DNA from 2 places in the Streptomyces sp. NBC_01197 genome. Region 2 is predicted to be linked to the other one. Evidence: predicted binding sites of a transcription regulator. Region 2 holds the regulator's gene; the other holds the start of a gene.
What was found. Region 2 encodes HspR, which represses chaperone genes until heat shock. Its sites were predicted from a motif close to TTGAGNNNNNNNNNCTCAA; they were not measured.
Positions count from the first base shown of each region.

Region 1: a site for HspR is predicted at 1,430-1,448, ahead of lon (endopeptidase La). Genes of this name have one in related genera too.

Region 1 is NZ_CP108569.1:2,250,311-2,260,326, forward strand. It holds gene lon (endopeptidase La) at 1-1,407, opposite strand, end outside; gene OG452_RS10045 (rhomboid-like protein) at 1,514-2,308, opposite strand; gene OG452_RS10050 (spermidine synthase) at 2,462-3,133, shown strand; gene OG452_RS10055 (response regulator transcription factor) at 3,267-4,004, shown strand; gene OG452_RS10060 (HAMP domain-containing sensor histidine kinase) at 4,001-5,167, shown strand; gene OG452_RS10065 (multifunctional oxoglutarate decarboxylase/oxoglutarate dehydrogenase thiamine pyrophosphate-binding subunit/dihydrolipoyllysine-residue succinyltransferase subunit) at 5,437-9,270, shown strand; gene OG452_RS10070 (DUF6104 family protein) at 9,437-9,625, shown strand; gene OG452_RS10075 (hypothetical protein) at 9,661-10,016, opposite strand, start outside.
Region 2 is NZ_CP108569.1:3,524,325-3,534,340, forward strand. It holds gene clpB (ATP-dependent chaperone ClpB) at 1-423, opposite strand, end outside; gene OG452_RS16020 (pyridoxamine 5'-phosphate oxidase family protein) at 665-1,069, shown strand; gene OG452_RS16025 ((2Fe-2S)-binding protein) at 1,212-1,541, opposite strand; gene OG452_RS16030 (helix-turn-helix transcriptional regulator) at 1,890-2,846, shown strand; gene OG452_RS16035 (heat shock protein transcriptional repressor HspR) at 2,941-3,408, opposite strand; gene dnaJ (molecular chaperone DnaJ) at 3,410-4,600, opposite strand; gene grpE (nucleotide exchange factor GrpE) at 4,656-5,318, opposite strand; gene dnaK (molecular chaperone DnaK) at 5,315-7,177, opposite strand; gene OG452_RS16055 (chaplin) at 7,609-7,899, shown strand; gene OG452_RS16060 (tyrosinase family protein) at 8,081-8,941, opposite strand; gene OG452_RS16065 (tyrosinase family oxidase copper chaperone) at 8,960-9,475, opposite strand; gene OG452_RS16070 (cytochrome P450) at 9,789-10,016, shown strand, end outside.

The DNA.
Region 1 (10,016 bases), 1.3 Mb from region 2:
CTCGACCTCCAGGTAGTGGTCCCGGAAGGTGTGGTTCTGGGCCGGGTCGAGCACTTCGAGCAGGGCGGCCGCCGGGTCGCCCCGGAAGTCCGAGCCGACCTTGTCGATCTCGTCGAGCAGGACGACCGGGTTCATCGAGCCGGCCTCCTTGATCGCCCGCACGATCCGTCCGGGCAGCGCGCCGACGTATGTACGCCGGTGTCCGCGGATCTCCGCCTCGTCCCGTACGCCGCCGAGCGCGACGCGGACGAACTTGCGGCCCATGGCGTGCGCGACCCCCTCGCCGAGTGAGGTCTTGCCGACTCCGGGCGGGCCGACGAGCGCCAGTACGGCGCCGCCGCGGCGGCCGCCGACGATGCCCATGCCGCGGTCGGCACGGCGCTTGCGCACGGCCAGGTACTCGGTGATGCGCTCCTTCACGTCGTCCAGGCCCGAGTGCTCCGCGTCCAGTACGGCCTTGGCGCCCCTGATGTCGTACTCGTCCTCGGTGCGTTCGTTCCACGGCAGTTCGAGGACCGTGTCCAGCCAGGTCCGGATCCAGGAGCCCTCGGGGCTCTGGTCGGACGAGCGCTCCAGCTTCTCGACCTCCTTGAGCGCGGCCTCCCTGACGTACCCGGGGAGTACGGCGGCCTCGACGCGGGCCCGGTAGTCGTCGGACTCGTCGTCCGCCTCGCCGTTGAGCTCGGAGAGCTCCTTGCGTACGGCCTCCAGCTGGCGGCGGAGCAGGAACTCGCGCTGCTGCTTGTCCACGCCCTCCTGGACGTCCTTGGCGATGGACTCGGCGACGTCCTGCTCGGCGAGGTGCTCGCCCAGCCACTGGACGGCGAGCTTCAGCCGGGCCACCGGGTCGGCGGTCTCCAGGAGCTCGGTCTTCTGGGCGAGGGTGAGGAACGGCGAGTAGCCGGAGTTGTCCGCGAGGGCCGACACGCCCTCGATCTGCTGGACGCGGTCGACGACCTGCCAGGCTCCGCGCTTCTTCAGCCAGTCGGTGGCGAGCGCCTTGTACTCCTTGACCAGCGCGGTGACGGCGCCGGGCAGCGGCTCGGGGTCGGTCTCGTCCACGGGGGTCCCCTCGACCCAGAGCGCGGCGCCCGGGCCTGTGGTGCCCGCACCGATACGGACCCGGCCGCGGCCCCGGACCAGGGCTCCGGGGTCTCCGTCGGAGAGCCTGCCGACCTGTTCGACGGTGCCGAGGACGCCGGTGCTCGCGTAGCTGCCGTCGAGCCGCGGAACGAGCAGGACCAGCGGCTTGTTGCCGCTGGAGCGGGCGGAGGACGCCTGGGCGGCCTCCACGGCGGCGCGTACGTCCGCTTCGGAAAGGTCCAGCGGCACCACCATTCCGGGCAGCACGACCTCGTCGTCGAGCGGCAGCACGGGCAGGGTGAGCGGTGTGGACGTGTCAGCCATGATCTCCCCTTAGGCAGTGAAGTTGAGCTATGCAGACTCAATGCCGGGAGGGGCGCTGGTGTTCCCGGGTGGCCGTTCGCTCTCAGCGATCGGGTCCGCCATCAGGTCAGGAGGCCGCCGCGGAGGCGTCAGCGGGGCTGCCGGGCTCACCCGTGGAGGAACCCGGGCCGACCGGTACGCCGGACGGCCCGGACCCGGTGAGTGCCGTGGGCGCCGCCGACCGGGGCGCGCGGCCCGTCCTGGCGGCCGCCCAGCGGCGCACCAGCGGCCAGCAGGCCACCCCGATGGCGAGCGAGAGCGGATGGCCCCAGTCGGTGAGGGGGTCTCCGAGGGTCAGCAGCGCCTGGACGAGCGCCGTGGCGACGGCCGCCAGGAGGGGCCAGCGCAGCAGTGGCGGAAGCAGTCCGGCCAGCGCTCCGACACCGGTCATCAGTCCGAAGCTGATGCCGTAGTCCAAACGGTGGAGCGAGGAGTCGGGGAGATGACCGGCGGCGACCGCGACACCGACCGGGATCTCGGTGGCCAGCGTCGCCAGGACATGCCCGGTAAGGAACACCGCGCCGGTGCGCAGGGCGCCTATCCGGCGCTCCAGGGCGGTCAGGACGAGCAGGAAGCCCGCCGCGGACACCGAGAGCAGGCCGCCGGCTATCCACAGGGCGCTGCCCACCAGGACGAGGAGCGGGGTGCGGGCCAGATGCGCCATGTCCGTACTGGAATCGCGCAGCAAGGCGGTGACGGTGTGCGGGTCGGCGTGCTCGGCGAAGAGCGAGGTGGCGACCAGCACCAGGACGTAGACGAAGGTGAAGGGCGTACCGGCGGGGGTGGGCAGCAGGCGCAGCAAGGGCAACAGGGCCCGGCCCGGGCCACCGGCCGGGCGTCGCGTCCGCTGCGTGTGGTGCACTCTGTCTGTCCCGTCGGCCGTCGGTCTGTCCGTTCGACTCCACTCCCCCCAACGTTCACTCTCCGGGATAGCCTCCGACGGCGCCTATGACATCCACCACACGAAGCAACCCCCGCACCCCCCGTGGCGTCCGGGGCCGATCCGGGAGGGATCATCACCTTGGACGTACGCACGCTTGACCGGCGCGAGGGCCCGTACGGAGAAGTCGTGCTGCGCGAGCGCGGGGAGCACTTCGAGATCATCGCCAACGGGTGCTTCCTGATGGACACGTCGGACGGCCGCTCGGAGCGGCTGCTGATCGATGCGGCGCTGGCCGCGCTGCCGGCCGGCCGCGACCGTCCCTCCGTACTCATCGGCGGACTCGGCGTCGGATTCTCACTCGCACACGCCGCGGCAGACCCCCGCTGGGGCCGGATCACGGTCGTCGAACGCGAGCAGGCCGTCATCGACTGGCACCTGGAGGGTCCGCTCGCCCGGATCTCTGGCGCGGCGCTCGCCGATCCCCGGACTGTGATCCTGCCCACCGATCTGGTCGCACACATGCGCGGATCCACATCGGCATATGACGCTTTGTGCCTGGACATCGACAACGGGCCGGAGTGGACGGTCACCGACGACAATGGCGGGCTGTACACCGCCGACGGGCTCACAGCCTGTATGGAACGGCTGAAACCGGGAGGAATCCTGGCCGTCTGGTCGGCTCAGCCTTCGGCGACTTTTGAGGAAGCCTTGCGGAATGCCGGGTTCAGTGGGGTAAGGACCGAAGAGATCCCAGTTGCCCGGGGCGTGCCTGACGTGGTCCATCTCGGTGTTCGCCCTGCGTAGCCGGGACGGCGTCCGGGCATCTAGTCTGCTGACCGGCAGATGAGATCTGGACGCTTTGTCCAAGAACGCAGCTGGGACACAGCCGCGTACGCAGCAGAACGCACATTCAAGAGCGCACTTCCAGGGGCGGGCGATGGAGCAGACACACACCACCCACAACGGCGTCGCGGCCACCCCGGGCGCCCAGCGCCGGGTGCTGGTCGTCGAGGACGACCCGACAATCGTCGACGCCATCGCCGCACGGCTGCGGGCCGAGGGTTTCCAGGTGCAGACGGCAACGGACGGCCCGGCGGCGGTGGACGCGGCCCAGGGCTGGCAGCCGGACCTGATGGTCCTCGACGTGATGCTGCCCGGCTTCGACGGCCTTGAGGTCTGCCGACGCGTCCAGGCGCAGCGGCCGGTGCCGGTCCTGATGCTGACGGCCCGCGACGACGAGACCGACATGCTGGTCGGGCTCGGTGTCGGCGCCGACGACTACATGACCAAGCCGTTCTCCATGCGTGAGCTGGCGGCCCGCGTCCATGTCCTGCTGCGGCGGGTGGAGCGGGCGACCATCGCCGCATCGACGCCGCGCAGCGGCATCCTGCGCCTCGGTGAGCTGGAGATCGACCACGCGCAGCGCCGGGTCCGGGTGCGCAACGAGGACGTACATCTGACGCCCACCGAGTTCGATCTGCTGGTCTGCCTGGCGAACACCCCGCGTGCCGTCCTCTCGCGCGAGCAGCTGCTCGCCGAGGTCTGGGACTGGGCCGACGCGTCCGGCACCCGGACCGTGGACAGTCACATCAAGGCGCTCCGCAGGAAGATCGGCGCGGAGCGCATCCGTACGGTGCACGGTGTCGGGTACGCGCTGGAGACCCCCGCACCATGACCCGTCCGCGCTGGCGGCGGACCTGGAGCGGTGTCCGGCCCCGGGAGCTGGGCCACGATCTGGGCCGGCTGCTGTCCCGGCCCCGGCCGTGGAACCGGCAGCGCCCCTTCCCGGTCTCGATCAAGGCCAAGCTGGGCACGCTCGTGGTGGTGTCGGTCTTCATCACCACGGGGCTGCTCCTGGTGGCGCTGCGCACCAAGACGGAGCTGCGGTTCATCACGGTCTTCTCGGTGATCGCCTCGATGCTGATCACCCAGTTCGTGGCGCACAGCCTGACCTCGCCGCTGGACGAGATGAACACCGTGGCCCGGTCGATCTCGCACGGTGACTACACCCGGCGGGTCAGCGGCGCCGACCGCAGGGACGAGCTGGGCGACCTGGCCACGACCATCAACCGGATGGCCGAGGACCTGGAGGCGGTGGACCGGCACCGCAAGGAGCTGGTCGCGAACGTCTCCCATGAGCTGCGGACCCCGATCGCGGCCCTGCGGGCGGTGCTGGAGAACGTCGTGGACGGGGTGTCGGCCGCCGACCCCGAGACGATGCGCACCGCGCTCAAGCAGACCGAGCGGCTGGGCCGGCTGGTCGAGACGCTGCTCGACCTCTCCCGCCTGGACAACGGAGTGGTGCCGCTCAAGGCCGCCCGTTTCGAGGTGTGGCCGTATCTCTCGGGCGTGCTGAAGGAGGCGAATCTCGCAGCCGCGCAGCGCGCGGGCGCGTCGGGCTCCGGCGGCCAGCACACCCGGACGGACGTCCATCTCCATCTGGATGTCTCGCCGCCCGAGCTGACCGCGCACGCGGACGCGGAGCGGCTTCACCAGGTCGTCGCCAACCTCATCGACAACGCGGTCAAGCACTCCCCGCCGCACGGCCGGGTCACGGTACGGGCCCGGCGCGGCCAGCAGCCGGAGTCGCTGGACCTGGAGGTCACGGACGAGGGCCCGGGCATCCCCGAGGCCGAGCGGCACCGGGTCTTCGAGCGCTTCAACCGGGGCCGCGCCCCGTCCCCGCACGGTCCGGGCGGCGACGGCGGCACGGGGCTCGGTCTGGCCATCGCCCGCTGGGCGGTCGATCTGCACGGCGGGCGGATCGGGGTGGCCGAATCCTCCCGTGGCTGCCGGATACGCGTCACTCTTCCGGGCGTATCGAGAACACCAAGTTGACGTAAAGTCTTCAGCGGAAGCCCGCGTTCCGTACAGAACCGGCGGGTAGGCGCGTCAGAGGGTGTCGGCCAAGGGGCGGCAGCTGTGATACGCCATACCCGCATAACGCGGAACCACGCTTGTTTCCCGCCATTTCAACCCCCGAAACCAAGTTTCGAGTGTGACTTGCGCGACGTTGGACCGCCCAGCCTGCGCCCCCAGGCCAGGGAGGCGTAGCCTTTATTTCCGCTGTCCATCACCTTGTGAAGCGGAAGAGGGCGGTTAACGCCGTGTCGTCTCAGTCCCCCAGTAATTCGAGCATCTCGACCGACCAGGAGGGGCAGGACAAGAGTCCTGCTGACGCTTTTGGTCCCAATGAGTGGCTCGTCGACGAGATCTACCAGCAGTACCTCCAGGACCCGAATTCGGTTGACCGTGCCTGGTGGGACTTCTTCGCCGACTACAAGCCAGGTTCTGCCGGCGCTCCCACCGCGGGTGCGGACCCGGTGAGCGCGAGCCCTCCACACCAGTCGGGCGAGAGCGGCCGGGCCGCCGCCGCGCAGGGTGGCGCAGCCGCGGGGGCTGCTCCCACCTCGGCCGCGCCCGCCACGCCCCCGGCTGCCGCGCCCGCAGCGCCGCAGGCTCCGGCTCCGGCCGCCCCTGCCGCCGCGAAGCCCGCGGCCGCCGCCAAGCCCGCTCCGGCCGCCAAGCCCGCGGCGAAGGCCGAGCCCGCCGCCGAGCCCGAGGCGCCGGCAGGGCCCGAGCTGGTGACACTGCGCGGCCCGTCCGCCGCGGTCGCGAAGAACATGAACGCCTCGCTGGAGCTGCCGACGGCCACGTCCGTCCGCGCGGTCCCGGTGAAGCTGCTCTTCGACAACCGCATCGTCATCAACAACCACCTGAAGCGCGCCAGGGGCGGGAAGGTCTCCTTCACCCACCTCATCGGCTTCGCGATGGTGCAGGCCCTCAAGGCCATGCCGTCGATGAACCACTCCTTCGCGGTGAAGGACGGCAAGCCGACGCTGGTCAAGCCGGCTCACGTCAACCTCGGCCTCGCCATCGACCTGGTGAAGCCGAACGGTGACCGCCAGCTCGTCGTCGCGGCCATCAAGAAGGCCGAGACGCTCAACTTCTTCGAGTTCTGGCAGGCGTACGAGGACATCGTCCGCCGCGCCCGCGCGAACAAGCTGACGATGGACGACTTCACCGGGGTCACCGCGTCGCTCACCAACCCCGGCGGTATCGGCACCGTCCACTCCGTGCCCCGTCTGATGCCCGGTCAGGGCCTCATCATGGGCGTCGGCGCGATGGACTACCCGGCCGAGTTCCAGGGCACGTCGCAGGACACCCTGAACAGGCTGGGCATCTCGAAGGTCATGACCCTGACCTCGACCTACGACCACCGGGTCATCCAGGGCGCCGCGTCCGGCGAGTTCCTGCGGATCCTCGCCAACCTGCTGCTCGGCGAGAACGGCTTCTACGACGACCTGTTCGAGGCCCTGCGTATCCCGTACGAGCCGGTCCGCTGGCTCAAGGACATCGACGTCTCGCACGACAATGACGTCACCAAGGCCGCCCGCGTCTTCGAGCTGATCCACTCCTACCGGGTCCGCGGCCATGTCATGGCCGACACCGACCCGCTGGAGTACAAGCAGCGCAAGCACCCCGACCTGGACATCATCGAGCACGGGCTCACCCTCTGGGACCTGGAGCGCGAGTTCGCCGTCGGCGGCTTCGCCGGCAAGTCGATGATGAAGCTGCGCGACATCCTGGGCGTCCTGCGGGACTCGTACTGCCGCACCACCGGCGTCGAGTTCATGCACATTCAGGACCCCAAGCAGCGCAAGTGGATCCAGGACCGCATCGAGCGCGGCGCGCACACCAAGCCCGAGCGCGAGGAGCAGCTGCGCATCCTGCGCCGGCTGAACTCGGCGGAGGCGTTCGAGACCTTCCTGCAGACGAAGTACGTCGGCCAGAAGCGCTTCTCGCTCGAAGGCGGCGAGTCCGTCATCCCGCTGCTGGACGCGGTCATCGACTCGGCAGCCGAGTCGCGCCTCGACGAGGTGGTCATCGGGATGGCCCACCGCGGCCGTCTCAACGTGCTGGCCAACATCGTCGGCAAGTCGTACGCGCAGATCTTCCGCGAGTTCGAGGGCAACCTCGACCCGAAGTCGATGCACGGCTCCGGCGACGTGAAGTACCACCTCGGCTCCGAGGGCACCTTCACCGGTCTGGACGGCGAGCAGATCAAGGTCTCGCTGGCCGCCAACCCGTCCCACCTGGAGACCGTCGACCCGGTCGTCGAGGGCATCGCGCGCGCCAAGCAGGACATCATCAACAAGGGCGGCACGGACTTCACCGTGCTGCCCGTGGCGCTGCACGGCGACGCGGCCTTCGCGGGCCAGGGCGTCGTCGCCGAGACTCTCAACATGTCGCAGCTGCGCGGCTACCGCACCGGCGGCACCGTGCACATCGTGATCAACAACCAGGTCGGCTTCACCGCCGCCCCGGAGTCGTCGCGCTCGTCGATGTACGCCACCGACGTGGCCCGCATGATCGAGGCGCCGATCTTCCATGTGAACGGCGACGACCCGGAGGCCGTGGTGCGCGTCGCGCGCCTCGCTTTCGAGTTCCGCCAGGCGTTCAACAAGGACGTCGTCATCGACCTGATCTGCTACCGCCGCCGCGGTCACAACGAGGCCGACAACCCCTCGTTCACGCAGCCGCTGATGTACGACCTGATCGACAAGAAGCGCTCGGTGCGCAAGCTCTACACCGAGTCCCTCATCGGTCGCGGCGACATCACACTGGAAGAGGCGGAGCAGGCGCTCCAGGACTTCCAGGGCCAGCTGGAGAAGGTCTTCGCGGAGGTCCGCGAGGCCACCTCCGAGCCCGCCGAGGCGTCGGTGCCGGTGCCGCAGGCCGAGTTCCCGGTCGCCGTGGACACCTCGATCTCCCAGGAGGTCGTGAAGCGGATCGCCGAGTCGCAGGTCAACATCCCCGACCGGATCACCGTGCACCCCCGGCTGCTGCCGCAGGTGCAGCGTCGGGCCGCGATGATCGACGAGGGCACGATCGACTGGGCGATGGGCGAGACCCTCGCCATCGGCTCGCTGCTCCTGGAGGGCACCCCGGTGCGCCTCTCGGGCCAGGACTCGCGCCGCGGGACCTTCGGCCAGCGGCACGCGGTGCTCATCGACCGCAAGACCGGCGAGGACTTCACCCCGCTGCTCTACCTCTCCGACGACCAGGCGCGTTACAACGTCTACGACTCGCTGCTCAGCGAGTACGCGGTGATGGGCTTCGAGTACGGCTACTCGCTGGCCCGCCCGGAGTCGCTGGTCATGTGGGAAGCGCAGTTCGGTGACTTCGTCAACGGCGCGCAGACCGTGGTGGACGAGTACATCTCGGCCGCCGAGCAGAAGTGGGGCCAGACGTCCGGCGTCACCCTGCTCCTCCCGCACGGCTACGAGGGCCAGGGCCCGGACCACTCGTCCGCCCGCCCGGAGCGCTTCCTCCAGCTGTGCGCGCAGAACAACATGACGGTCGCCATGCCGACGCTCCCGTCGAACTACTTCCACCTCCTGCGGTGGCAGGTGCACAACCCGCACCACAAGCCGCTGGTCGTCTTCACCCCGAAGTCGATGCTCCGCCTCAAGGCGGCCGCGTCGAAGGCGGACGAGTTCACCACGGGCGGCTTCCGTCCGGTCATCGGGGACGACAGCGTCGACCCGAGCGCCGTGCGCAAGGTCGTCTTCACGGCCGGCAAGGTCTACTACGACCTGGACGCGGAGCGCACCAAGCGCGGCGTCACGGACACCGCCATCATCCGTCTTGAGCGCCTGTACCCGCTGCCGGGTGCCGAACTCCAGGCGGAGATCGCCAAGTTCCCGAACGCCGAGAAGTACCTCTGGGCACAGGAGGAGCCGGCGAACCAGGGTGCGTGGCCGTTCATCGCGCTCAACCTGATCGACCACCTGGACCTGGCGGTCGGCGCCGACGTCCCGCACGGTGAGCGCCTGCGCCGCATCTCGCGGCCGCACGGCTCGTCGCCCGCGGTCGGCTCCGCCAAGCGCCACCAGGCCGAGCAGGCCCAGCTGGTCGCCGAGGTCTTCGAGGCCTAGGCGGTACCGGCAGATTCTCGTGGGGCCCGTACGCATCACACGATGCGTACGGGCCCCGCGGCGTACGGCGGGTGGGTCGCGGAGCCCGTAACCGACCGCGCGGCGGACGGCCCGGTGCCTCGCATAATCTGAACAAGGAACATCCGGAACGCATCAGGAGCGACACGTGTACTTCACCGACCGCGGCATCGAGGAACTGGAGAAGCGGCGGGGCGAGGAGGAGGTCACCTTCGAGTGGCTCGCCGAGCAGCTGCGTACGTTCGTCGACCTGAACCCGGACTTCGAAGTCCCGGTCGAGCGCCTGGCGACCTGGCTGGCCCGGCTGGACGACGAGGACGAGGACGACGACGCGTAGGCCGCGGCACGAGGTCCTGTCCGGCAGCACTCCGCTCAGGTGCCCGCCCGCATCCGGTCGTACGCGAGGCCCAGCACCCCGTGCGCCATCAGCAGGGCGGCCGCCACCGTCCAGCCTCCCCTGCGGCGGCTGAAGCCCCAGAGCGCGAGCGGGACGCCGGCCGCCAGCTGGGCCGCACCGAGCGCGCGGGCCCGCGGGCCGCGCAGCCAGGGGCCGAGCGCGCCGTCCTCGAAGGCGGCGAGCTCCGCCCGTACGGTCTCCCGCAGACCGGTCGGATCGATCCGACCGGTGGCCGGGTGGACCCTGGCCACCTCGCGCAGCCGGTCGGCGGGGTCACCGGGCGTGAGACCGGTGGGCAGCGCGAGGCCGGCCCGGGCGAGGACCGCGGTCA
Region 2 (10,016 bases):
GAACGCTTCCAGCAATTCCTTGGCGCCGGCGCCCTGCTGCGTCAGCAGCTCACCCGCGTGGCCGCCCTTGGCGGCGATCCCGATGAGCAGATGCTCGGTCGAGATGTACTCGTCCCCCAGATCCTTTGCACGCTGCGACGCGTCCGCGATGACGGCGAGCACCTCGCGGTCGGGCTGCGGGGGCGCGACCGTCGAACCGGTCACGCTGGGCAGCCCGCCGAGCAGCCGCTCGGCCCCGGACCTGATGACCGCCTGGTCCGCTTCGACGGCGGCCAGCAGGTCGACGACGTTCTCGTTGTCCTGCCCCTCCAGCAGAGCGAGCAGCAGATGTACGGGAGTCAGGTCCGGGTTGCCGTCGGACACGGCGCGGCTGTTCGCCGCGGTGATCGCGTCCCGGCTCTTGTTGGTCAGCTCGGCGTCCACGTGTGCGCTCTCCTCCTCGCGGGGCGGGTCCGTCCCTGCAGTGACTCGGTGCGATGACTGTGCGCCACGACCAGGTGGTGACCTGGCGCAGGGGCCCAGTCTGCCTAGACTCAGGCAACGTGCATAAAAGTTGAGTCTATTCCACTCAACATGTCTTGGACAGGGCCGCCACCCCATGGCCGACAGGATCTCTGCCACACCCGGAACGGCGGGACGGCGGGGCCCGGGTAGGTTCGCGCCCATGGCCATTGACCCACGTAACCCCGATCCGCCCTACCTCAGCTTCTGGCGCGAATTCCATCGCTGCACGTTGACGACCCCGCGCCCGGACGGTTCACCGCATCTGGTGCCGGTCGGCGTGACGTGGGAACCGGAGGCCGGGATCGCCAGGGTCATCACCAACAAGAAGTCGCGGAAGGTCGCCAACATCCTGGCCGCGGGGCCCGACGGCGCACGGGTCGCGGTCTGCCAGGTGGCACCCGGGCGCTGGGCGACGCTGGAAGGGCGCGCGAGGATACGTACGGAGCCGGACGTCATCGCCGACGCGGTACGCCGTTACGCGGAGCGCTACGGGCGCACACCGACCGAGAACCCGGACCGGGTCCTGATCGAGATCACCGTCGAGCGGGCGATGGGCCGCGCCTGACCGGCGGCGGCGGCTCATGTACGCGACCCTCACGTACGCATCGCTCACGTACACAGCACAGCGGCGCCACCGTGTTCAGGTCACGGTGGCGCCGCTGTGTGGGGGAAGCACCTGAGCGATCTGTTACGACGGGGGAATCGCGTCAGGCACTGCGGGGGATAGCTGCGGTCGGCTCGGCGTCGAACAACTGGTGGTCACGCCGGTCGAGGTTCACGAACACCATGCCGTAGCGAACGGCGCAGCGAACAGGCTGTGGGGCGCCCCGGGGCTTGCGCAGACACCGGTAGGCGCGGACGTCACCATCGTCACCGTCGTCCTCGCGTACGACGACCACCGGCTCACCGAACAGGGTGACCATCAACGAGTCACCACGGTGCGGGATCGCCGTGACGAGGTCGATGAAATGCCACCCGGAGCGGTAGGCGACAGCCATCTCGCGCTGGAAGACTCTGTCATCCGGTGGGACGGTCATGCGCTCGCCGATGCCGAAGTGCTGCCCCAGCCGAGGTCGAGCGGGGCCGCCATGTGCACGCTTCCCCAGCCGAGATCCGAAGGAACGGCAGCAGCCTGCGCACTGCCCCACCCAAGATCTGCAGAACTTACTGCACCAAAAAGCACAGTTGCGGAGAAGACTGCCGCAAGCACCGAGCGAAGCATCTTTTTCTTCATAGTGGGCTTCGTCCTCACTTGATGTTTTCCTCTCCCCCGCGTTCCTAGACGATTGCTCATCCAGGCACGTCAACGCCACAGGGACGATGCATCATGTTCCTGCACATTCATGTTCCTGGGGGGTGGAGAATTGACCACAAGCTACGCAAACATGACACATCCTCACGCCATTACCGAACTTTGCGACGAGGGTGCGCGGCTTTACGCCAGCGCGCTGAGTCTTGGCAAGATCCCGCGCAGTGAGGTGGGCCCCGCCCCGTGTCTGCTGGAGTTCGCGCTGCTCCACCCCGACCCCGACGACGCGGGCTGGCTCCGCCCGGTACCGCCGTCGGCCGCGCTCACGCAGCGTCTCCACCCGATCGAGCGGGAGATTCAGGACCGTAGACGACACTCGGTGGAACTGACCGACACTTTCGAGCCGTTCATGACCATCAGCGCGCAGAACCCGCCCCCCACTCACGCCATCACCGTGCTGGAGGGCTTCGGGAGGATCAACGCGGCGCTCGATCTCGCCACCGCGGCGTGCCAGACGGAAGTGCTGACGATCCAGCCGGGGGGTGCCCGCAGCGAGCACGAACTCACTCAGGCCCTGGAGCGCGGCAGGCCGCTGCTCGACCGCGGCATCAGCATGCGGACGCTGTACCAGCACACGGTCAGGCACAGCCGCGGCACGCTGGCGTACGTGGACCTCGTCGCCGACGGGAAGGTGGAGATCCGCACACTCGAAGAGCTCATAGAGCGCTTGATGATCTTCGACCACACCGTGGCGTTCATTCCGGCCACCGACGACCGCCAGATCGCGCTGGAGCTCCGCCACCCGGGCATGGTCGAGTACCTCGTCAAGGTCTTCGAGCAGTTCTGGAGACGTGGCGTACCGCTGCAGGAGCCGATCCCGTACCACTCCAACCCCGAGGGGATATCGGGCGTCCGGCTGTCCATCGCCCAGTTGCTCGTCGAGGGGCACGTCGACGAAGCCATCGCCCGCCGGCTCGGGATGAACGTCCGCACCTGTCGGGCGCACATAGCGAAACTCAGCTCGGCACTGGGCAGCAACAGCCGCGCCCAGCTCGGCTACCTCATCGCGCGGTCCGGCATCCTCGATCCGTGATCCGGCCCTGGCCCCTGGCTGCGGCCCCGGAAACACGCAAAGCGGCCCACCAGCAGTGCCGGTGGGCCGCCCTCCGCGTTCGTGATCGTGCTTGTTACTCCGGCGACCGCTTCGGCCGCGGCCGCCAGACCACCAGTGCGCTGGTCTGCTGCATGTCCTGGTACGGGACCAGGTCGCGCCGGTACGAGGCGTGGACCTGCGCCTCGCGCTGCTGCATGGCCACCGCCGCGCCGTCCACCGCCGCCGAGAGCTCGGCGACCCTGGCCTGGAGCGCGGCGACCTGGTGCTCCAGCTCGATGATGCGTTTGATGCCCGCGAGGTTGATGCCCTCGTCCTGGGAGAGCTGCTGCACCGTACGGAGCAGCTCGATGTCCTGGGCCGAGTACCGCCGGCCCCGGCCGGCCGTCCGGCCCGGTGAGACCAGGCCGAGACGGTCGTACTGGCGCAGCGTCTGCGGATGCAGGCCGGAGAGCTGAGCGGCGACCGAGATGACGTACACGGGGGTCTCGTCGGTCAGTTCGTAACCCATGGCGGGGTCACGGCGTCCTCGGCGGCCATTCATCTCAAGCTCCCTTCACGGCCTGGAAGAGCTCCGCGCGCGGGTCGTGCCCCGCGGTCGCTTCGCGGTACGTCTCCAGCGACTCCCGTGCCTTGTCGCTGAGATCCGCCGGTACGGCGACCTCGACGGTGACCAGCAGGTCCCCCCGGGTGCCGTCCTTGCGTACGGCGCCCTTGCCCCGGGCCCGCATCGTACGGCCGTTGGGCGTACCCGCGGGCAGTTTCAGCGTGACCGGGGGCCCGCCGAGCGTCGGTACCTTGACCTCGCCGCCGAGTGCCGCCTCCGTGAAGGTGACGGGCACGGTGACGGTGAGGTTGTCGCCCCTGCGGCCGAAGACCGGGTGGGCGTCGACATGGACGATCACATAGAGGTCACCGGCCGGGCCGCCCTGCTCGCCCGGGGTGCCCTTGCCGCGCAGCCTGATCCGCTGGCCGTCGGAGACCCCGGCCGGGATCCGGACCTGCATGGTCCGGGAGGACTTGGCCCGCCCGGAGCCCTTGCAGACCTCGCAGGGGTTCTCGGCGATGAGCCCGCGGCCCTTGCAGTCCACACACGGATCGGTCAGTGAGAAACCGCCGCCGCTGCCGCGCGAGACCTGGCCGGTGCCGACGCAGGTCGGGCAGACCCTGGGGGTGCCGTTCTTGTCGCCGGTACCCGAACAGGCCTTGCACGGCGCCTGGCTGGACATCCGCAGCGGGACCGTGGCCCCGTCGACCGCCTCGGTGAAGCTGAGCGTCACCTCGGACTCGATGTCCTGGCCGCGGCGCGGCTGGGTGCGGGTGGTACCGGGACCGCCGCCCCGGTTGAACAGCCCGCCGAACACGTCCCCGAGTCCGCCGCCGAAACCGCCCGCGCCGCCCGGCTGCCCCGCTCCGCCCGGGGTGCCTCCGAAGAGGTCCCCCAGGTCGAAGTTGAAGGAGCCGCCGCCGGCGCCGGGCCCTGGCCGGTAGCCGCCGTTGCCGAAGAGAGCACGCGCTTCGTCGTACTCCTTGCGCTTCTTGGGGTCGCCGAGGACGTCGTTCGCCTCGGAGACCGCCTTGAACCGCTCTTCGGCCTTGGCGTCACTCTTGTTGGCGTCCGGGTGCAGCTCGCGGGCGAGCTTCCGGTACGCCTTCTTGATCTCGGCCTCGGTGGCGTCCTTCGGGACGCCGAGAACCTTGTAGTAGTCCTTCTCGACGAAGTCCTTGGTGCTCATCCCCGACGTCCCTCCTTCCGGTCGCTACTGATACTGATGCCAGCCCTTACTGATGTCAGCCCTCGTCCGGGCCACCGCTCTCCTCGTCCGGCGCGTCGTCCTTGGCCTGCGCGCCCGGCTGGGGCTCGGCCACCGCGACCCGCGCGGGGCGGATGGTGCGCTCGCCGAACCGGTACCCCGGCTGCAGGATCGCCACGCACGTGTCCTCGGTGATGTCGGGCGCGTACGAGTGCATCAGGGCCTCGTGGATCGTCGGGTCGAAGGGCTCGCCCTCCTTGCCGAACTGCTGGAGACCCATCTTCGCCGCCACCGTCTCCAGCGACTCGGCCACCGACTTGAAGCCGCCGACCAGCTCGCCGTGCTCCCGGGCGCGGCCGATGTCGTCGAGGGTCGGGAGGAGTTCGGACAGGAGGCCCGCGATGGCGACCTCCTTGACCTGGACCCGGTCCCGCTCCACCCGGCGGCGGTAGTTCTGGTACTCGGCCTGGAGCCGCTGGAGGTCCCCGGTGCGCTCGCTGAGCGCGGTGCGGACCTGGTCCAGCTGGGCGGTGAGTGCTGTCTCCTGGCCGTTCTGCTTGCTCTCTGCGTCCCCTGCCGGGGCCGCCGGCTCCGACTCCTTCCCGGAGTCGGGCCCGGCGGCCTTCGACGCGGCGTCTTCGGAGGTCGCGCCGGAGGGGACGTCGGGCTCCTCCTCGAAGCCCGGAGTCTCCTCCGTCATGCGGCGCCTCCCTGACGGCCGTCCTTCTCGTCGTCCACGATCTCGGCGTCGACCACGTCGTCAGGAGCCTCGGTGGCCTGCTCGGTGCCCTCGGCACCCGGCGCACCGCCGGCGGCAGCGGCGCCCTCGGCGTTCGCGTACATCGCCTGGCCGAGCTTCTGCGAGACCGCGGCGACCTTCTCGGTGGCCGTACGGATCTCGGCGGTGTCCTCACCCTTGAGCTTCTCCTTCAGCTCGGTGAGGGCCTCCTCGACCTCGGTCTTGACGTCGCCCGGGACCTTGTCCTCGTTGTCCTTGAGGAACTTCTCGGTCTGGTAGACGAGCTGCTCGCCCTGGTTGCGCGACTCGGCGGCCTCGCGGCGCTTGTGGTCCTCGTCCGCGTACTGCTCGGCCTCTTCGCGCATCCGGTTGACCTCGTCCTTCGGCAGCGAGGAGCCACCGGTGACGGTCATCTTCTGCTCCTTGCCGGTGCCGAGGTCCTTGGCAGCGACGTGCATGATGCCGTTGGCGTCGATGTCGAAGGCGACCTCGATCTGCGGCACACCGCGCGGGGCCGGCGGCAGACCGGTCAGCTCGAACATCCCGAGCTTCTTGTTGTACGCCGCGATCTCGCGCTCGCCCTGGTAGACCTGGATCTGCACGGACGGCTGGTTGTCCTCGGCCGTCGTGAAGATCTCGGAACGCTTGGTCGGGATCGTGGTGTTGCGCTCGATGAGCTTCGTCATGATCCCTCCCTTGGTCTCGATACCGAGGGACAGCGGCGTCACGTCGAGGAGCAGGACGTCCTTGACCTCGCCCTTGAGGACACCGGCCTGGAGCGAGGCGCCGATCGCGACGACCTCGTCCGGGTTCACACCCTTGTTGGCGTCCTGGCCACCGGTGAGCTCCTTGACGAGCTCCGCGACGGCCGGCATACGGGTCGAGCCACCGACGAGAACGACGTGGTCGATCTCGGAGAGCTGGATGCCCGCGTCCTTGATGACGTTGTGGAAGGGGCTCTTGCAGCGGTCCAGCAGATCGGCGGTGAGCTGCTGGAACTGCGAGCGCGTGAGCTTCTCGTCCAGGTGCAGCGGGCCCTCGGCCGATGCCGTGATGTACGGCAGGTTGATCGTGGTCTCGGTCGAGGACGACAGCTCGATCTTCGCCTTCTCCGCGGCCTCGCGGAGACGCTGGAGAGCCATCTTGTCCTTGGCCAGGTCCACGCCGTGACCGTTGGCGAACTGCTTCACCAGGTAGTCGACGACGCGCTGGTCCCAGTCGTCACCACCGAGGTGGTTGTCACCGTTGGTGGCCTTGACCTCGACCACGCCGTCACCGATCTCCAGGAGCGACACGTCGAAGGTGCCGCCGCCGAGGTCGAAGACGAGGATGGTCTGGTCGTCCTTGTCGAGCCCGTACGCCAGAGCGGCGGCCGTCGGCTCGTTGACGATGCGCAGGACGTTCAGACCCGCGATCTCGCCGGCCTCCTTCGTCGCCTGGCGCTCGGAGTCGTTGAAGTACGCCGGGACGGTGATCACCGCGTCGGTGACCTTCTCCCCCAGGTACGACTCGGCGTCACGCTTCAGCTTCTGCAGGATGAAGGCGCTCATCTGCTGCGGGTTGAAGCTCTTGCCGTCCAGGTCGATCTTCCAGTCGGTGCCCATGTGGCGCTTGACCGACCGGATGGTCCTGTCGACGTTCGTGACTGCCTGGCGCTTGGCGACCTCGCCGACGAGCACCTCGCCGTTCTTGGCGAAGGCGACGACGGACGGCGTGGTCCTGGCGCCTTCGGCGTTGGTGATGACGGTGGGCTCGCCGCCTTCGAGAACGCTGACGACGGAGTTAGTCGTGCCCAGGTCGATGCCGACCGCACGTGCCATGGTGAATCCTCCAGCTGACTTGAGTGGAACTGGCTCAAGAGTGCACGACAGATCCCGGGGAGTCAACCGACCTGAGTCGAGGCCGCTCAACTTTTATCCCGACCTTATGCGCAATGCAGAAGAGGTCCTGGTGGGAGCGGGTGCGGCCGGGCTCGACGGAGGCTCACGGGGGCCCGGCACGGGGGAGCCCCGGAGAAGCACGGCACCGCGGACGGCACCGCGGATGTCACGAATGAGCCTATAGCCCGGAATGGGCCGTCGCCCGGTCCGACTCCGCTTCCGCCGGGACCGCCGGTCCCGCGTCCGAACCCCGGTGACTTTGATCGTCATCCGTTACCGCCGGTGCGCTGTGGCGTTGAACGACACGTCAGACCGTGAATCGCTGCGGCTGGCCCTGAATGTTCCCGTTCCAATGTTCCAAGGAGAACGCAATGTCGCGTATCGCGAAGGCCGCTGCCGTACTCGCGGGCACCGGCGCCGTCCTGGCCGGCTCCGCCGGTCTGGCCGCCGCCGACGCCGGAGCCCACGGTGCCGCTGTCGGCTCCCCGGGTGTCATCTCCGGCAACCTGGTCCAGGTCCCGGTGCACGTCCCGGTGAACCTCTGCGGCAACACCGTCAACGTCATCGGCCTGCTGAACCCGGCGTTCGGCAATACCTGCGTCAACGCCGACCACCACGACCGCGACCACGGTCACGGCGGCTACGGCGACGACGGCCACTGAGAGACCGGTTCACCGGTCCGACCCAGCTGAAACGGCGGGAGGCAACGCCCCCCGCGACCTGCGGCCACCCCCTCGGAGGGGGTGGCCGCAGGTGTGTCCGGGACGTACCGAAGTCTCAGGCGTACCGAAGTCCCGGGTGTACCGAAGTCTCAGTCGTACGGGCATCGCAGGCGTACCGGCATCACGCATACCGATAGAGCGACGCGTGGCTCAGCAGCGACGACGGTCTGACCCCCCACGGCTCCATCGGCTCGTCCAGGCTGGAGATCCGGCCGCGCTGCGGATCACCCGGAGCGAGCTTCCTCGCGGGAACGAACCCGGCGTGCGGATGCGCCTTCTGCCAGCGGTCCCACACCAGGTCGCAGAAGGAGTGGTGCAGCCAGAACACCGGGTCGTTGGGCGAGGTCGCGGTGTTCATCGCGCCACCCACCCAGCGGTGCACCAGGTTGTGGTTGCGCCAGGCCGGGCCGTCGCCGACCGACCAGCCCTCGAAGGTGTTGCGGAACCCGTTCGGCACGGTGGAGTCCCACGGGGCCGCGTCGTACAGCGGCTCCCTCATCGCACGGGCCAGATCGGCCCGGCTCGGCAGCGACACGGGGCGGGCGGGGCGGCCGAAGTCGCGGGTCAGGAACCGGTTCTCGGTCACGCCGACACTGACCTCCCAGTTCCCCTCGCGGTACGCGAAGGGCCCGGTCATCACCTGCTGGTCGGAGCTCCGGCCGTTGCCGCCGAGGAAGTCGTCGCCCCAGAGCCCGGCCGCCGGGGTGTTGTCGACCGTCCAGTCCCAGTACGGCACGGTGACACCCGGGTCGACCGCCTGCAGGGCGCGCTCGAATTCCAGCACGAAGCGCCGGTGCCAGGGGAAGAAGGTGGGCGCCATATGAGCGACCCGCTTCCCCCGCGAACCGTCCGGCACGTAGTACTCGCCGTGCGTCCGGACGAAGTCGTCGTACTGGCCGGAGCGCTTGACCTCCAGGACGGCGGAGACGAACCGCCTCTTCTCGGAGGCCGTGAGGTTCTTCTGGTTCTTGCGGGTGTACACGGACAGGAACCTCTCCGGTCAGAGCTGCGGGATGGATGTCAACGACAGCTGCGCCGCGCCCAGTTCATCGACCGCCGCGCGCGCCGCCTCAAGGGGCGTCGGGTACGACTCGTAGTGGTCGACCATGCTGAGATAGCTGCCGTCGGCCCGCCGCATGAGGTGCAGCGGCCTGCCGTCGACGGTCACCTCGGTTTCGTGGCCCACCGTGCCGCCCCGGATGCGCCGGCCCCGGTACACCTCGTCGAACACGTCCCGCGGCTCCTGCGGCGGCCTCGGCGACGGGTTGCCCTTCCCGTCGTCACCCTCGCGGTCGGGGGCAGCGGACCGCACGATCGGGGCCAGCGCCACCGCCGTACCGCCGACCGCCCCCACCGCGAACAGGGCGCGCAGCGCACCGCGACGGGACAGCAGCTCCGGCCCCGGCCGGTTCACAGGCCCCGGTCGCTCCGTCGGGTCGGCCGGTCCTGCCTGCCCCGGCTGTACTCGCCCTCCCCACCGCTCCCTCCCCGCCGTGCCGCGCGTGGACGTTCTCATGCTGGCTCCTCCGATTCACCCCGCTGGTCAGGGCGGCCCGCCACGCGTGATGCGCGCCGGGCCGCGCCTCGGTGACAACGACGGCACGAGGAAACAGTTCTTCAGACAAGTGACCGCACCGGCGCGCCGACCAGCCGTTCCGGCTCACTCCGCTGCTCCCGGACCGGCGGCCGTTCGGCCGTACGGGGGGAATGTCCAGCGCCGGGGCGGTAACTTGCCCGCCCGGCCCGGCAGGGACGGCCGGCGTCGCCGTGGATGCGCCACGATGACCGCCGGACCAGGGCCGTTCGGCCCGGGGGAAGGACATCGACGGATGAGGGTCCCGGCACAGTCGGCCGTGCGGCACACGGTTCACCCCGCGGAGGCGGATCTCGCGGCCCCGTCGTTCTGGCAACTGCCCCGCACCGTACGGCTGGACGCCTTCGCAGCGCTCCGGAAGCTGGACCGGCCCGCGTACTTCATCGAGCGTCCCGCCACCTGGCACCGTCCCGAGCAGGGGTTCTACGCACTGGTCCGCCACGCCGACGTGGTGCGGGCCAGC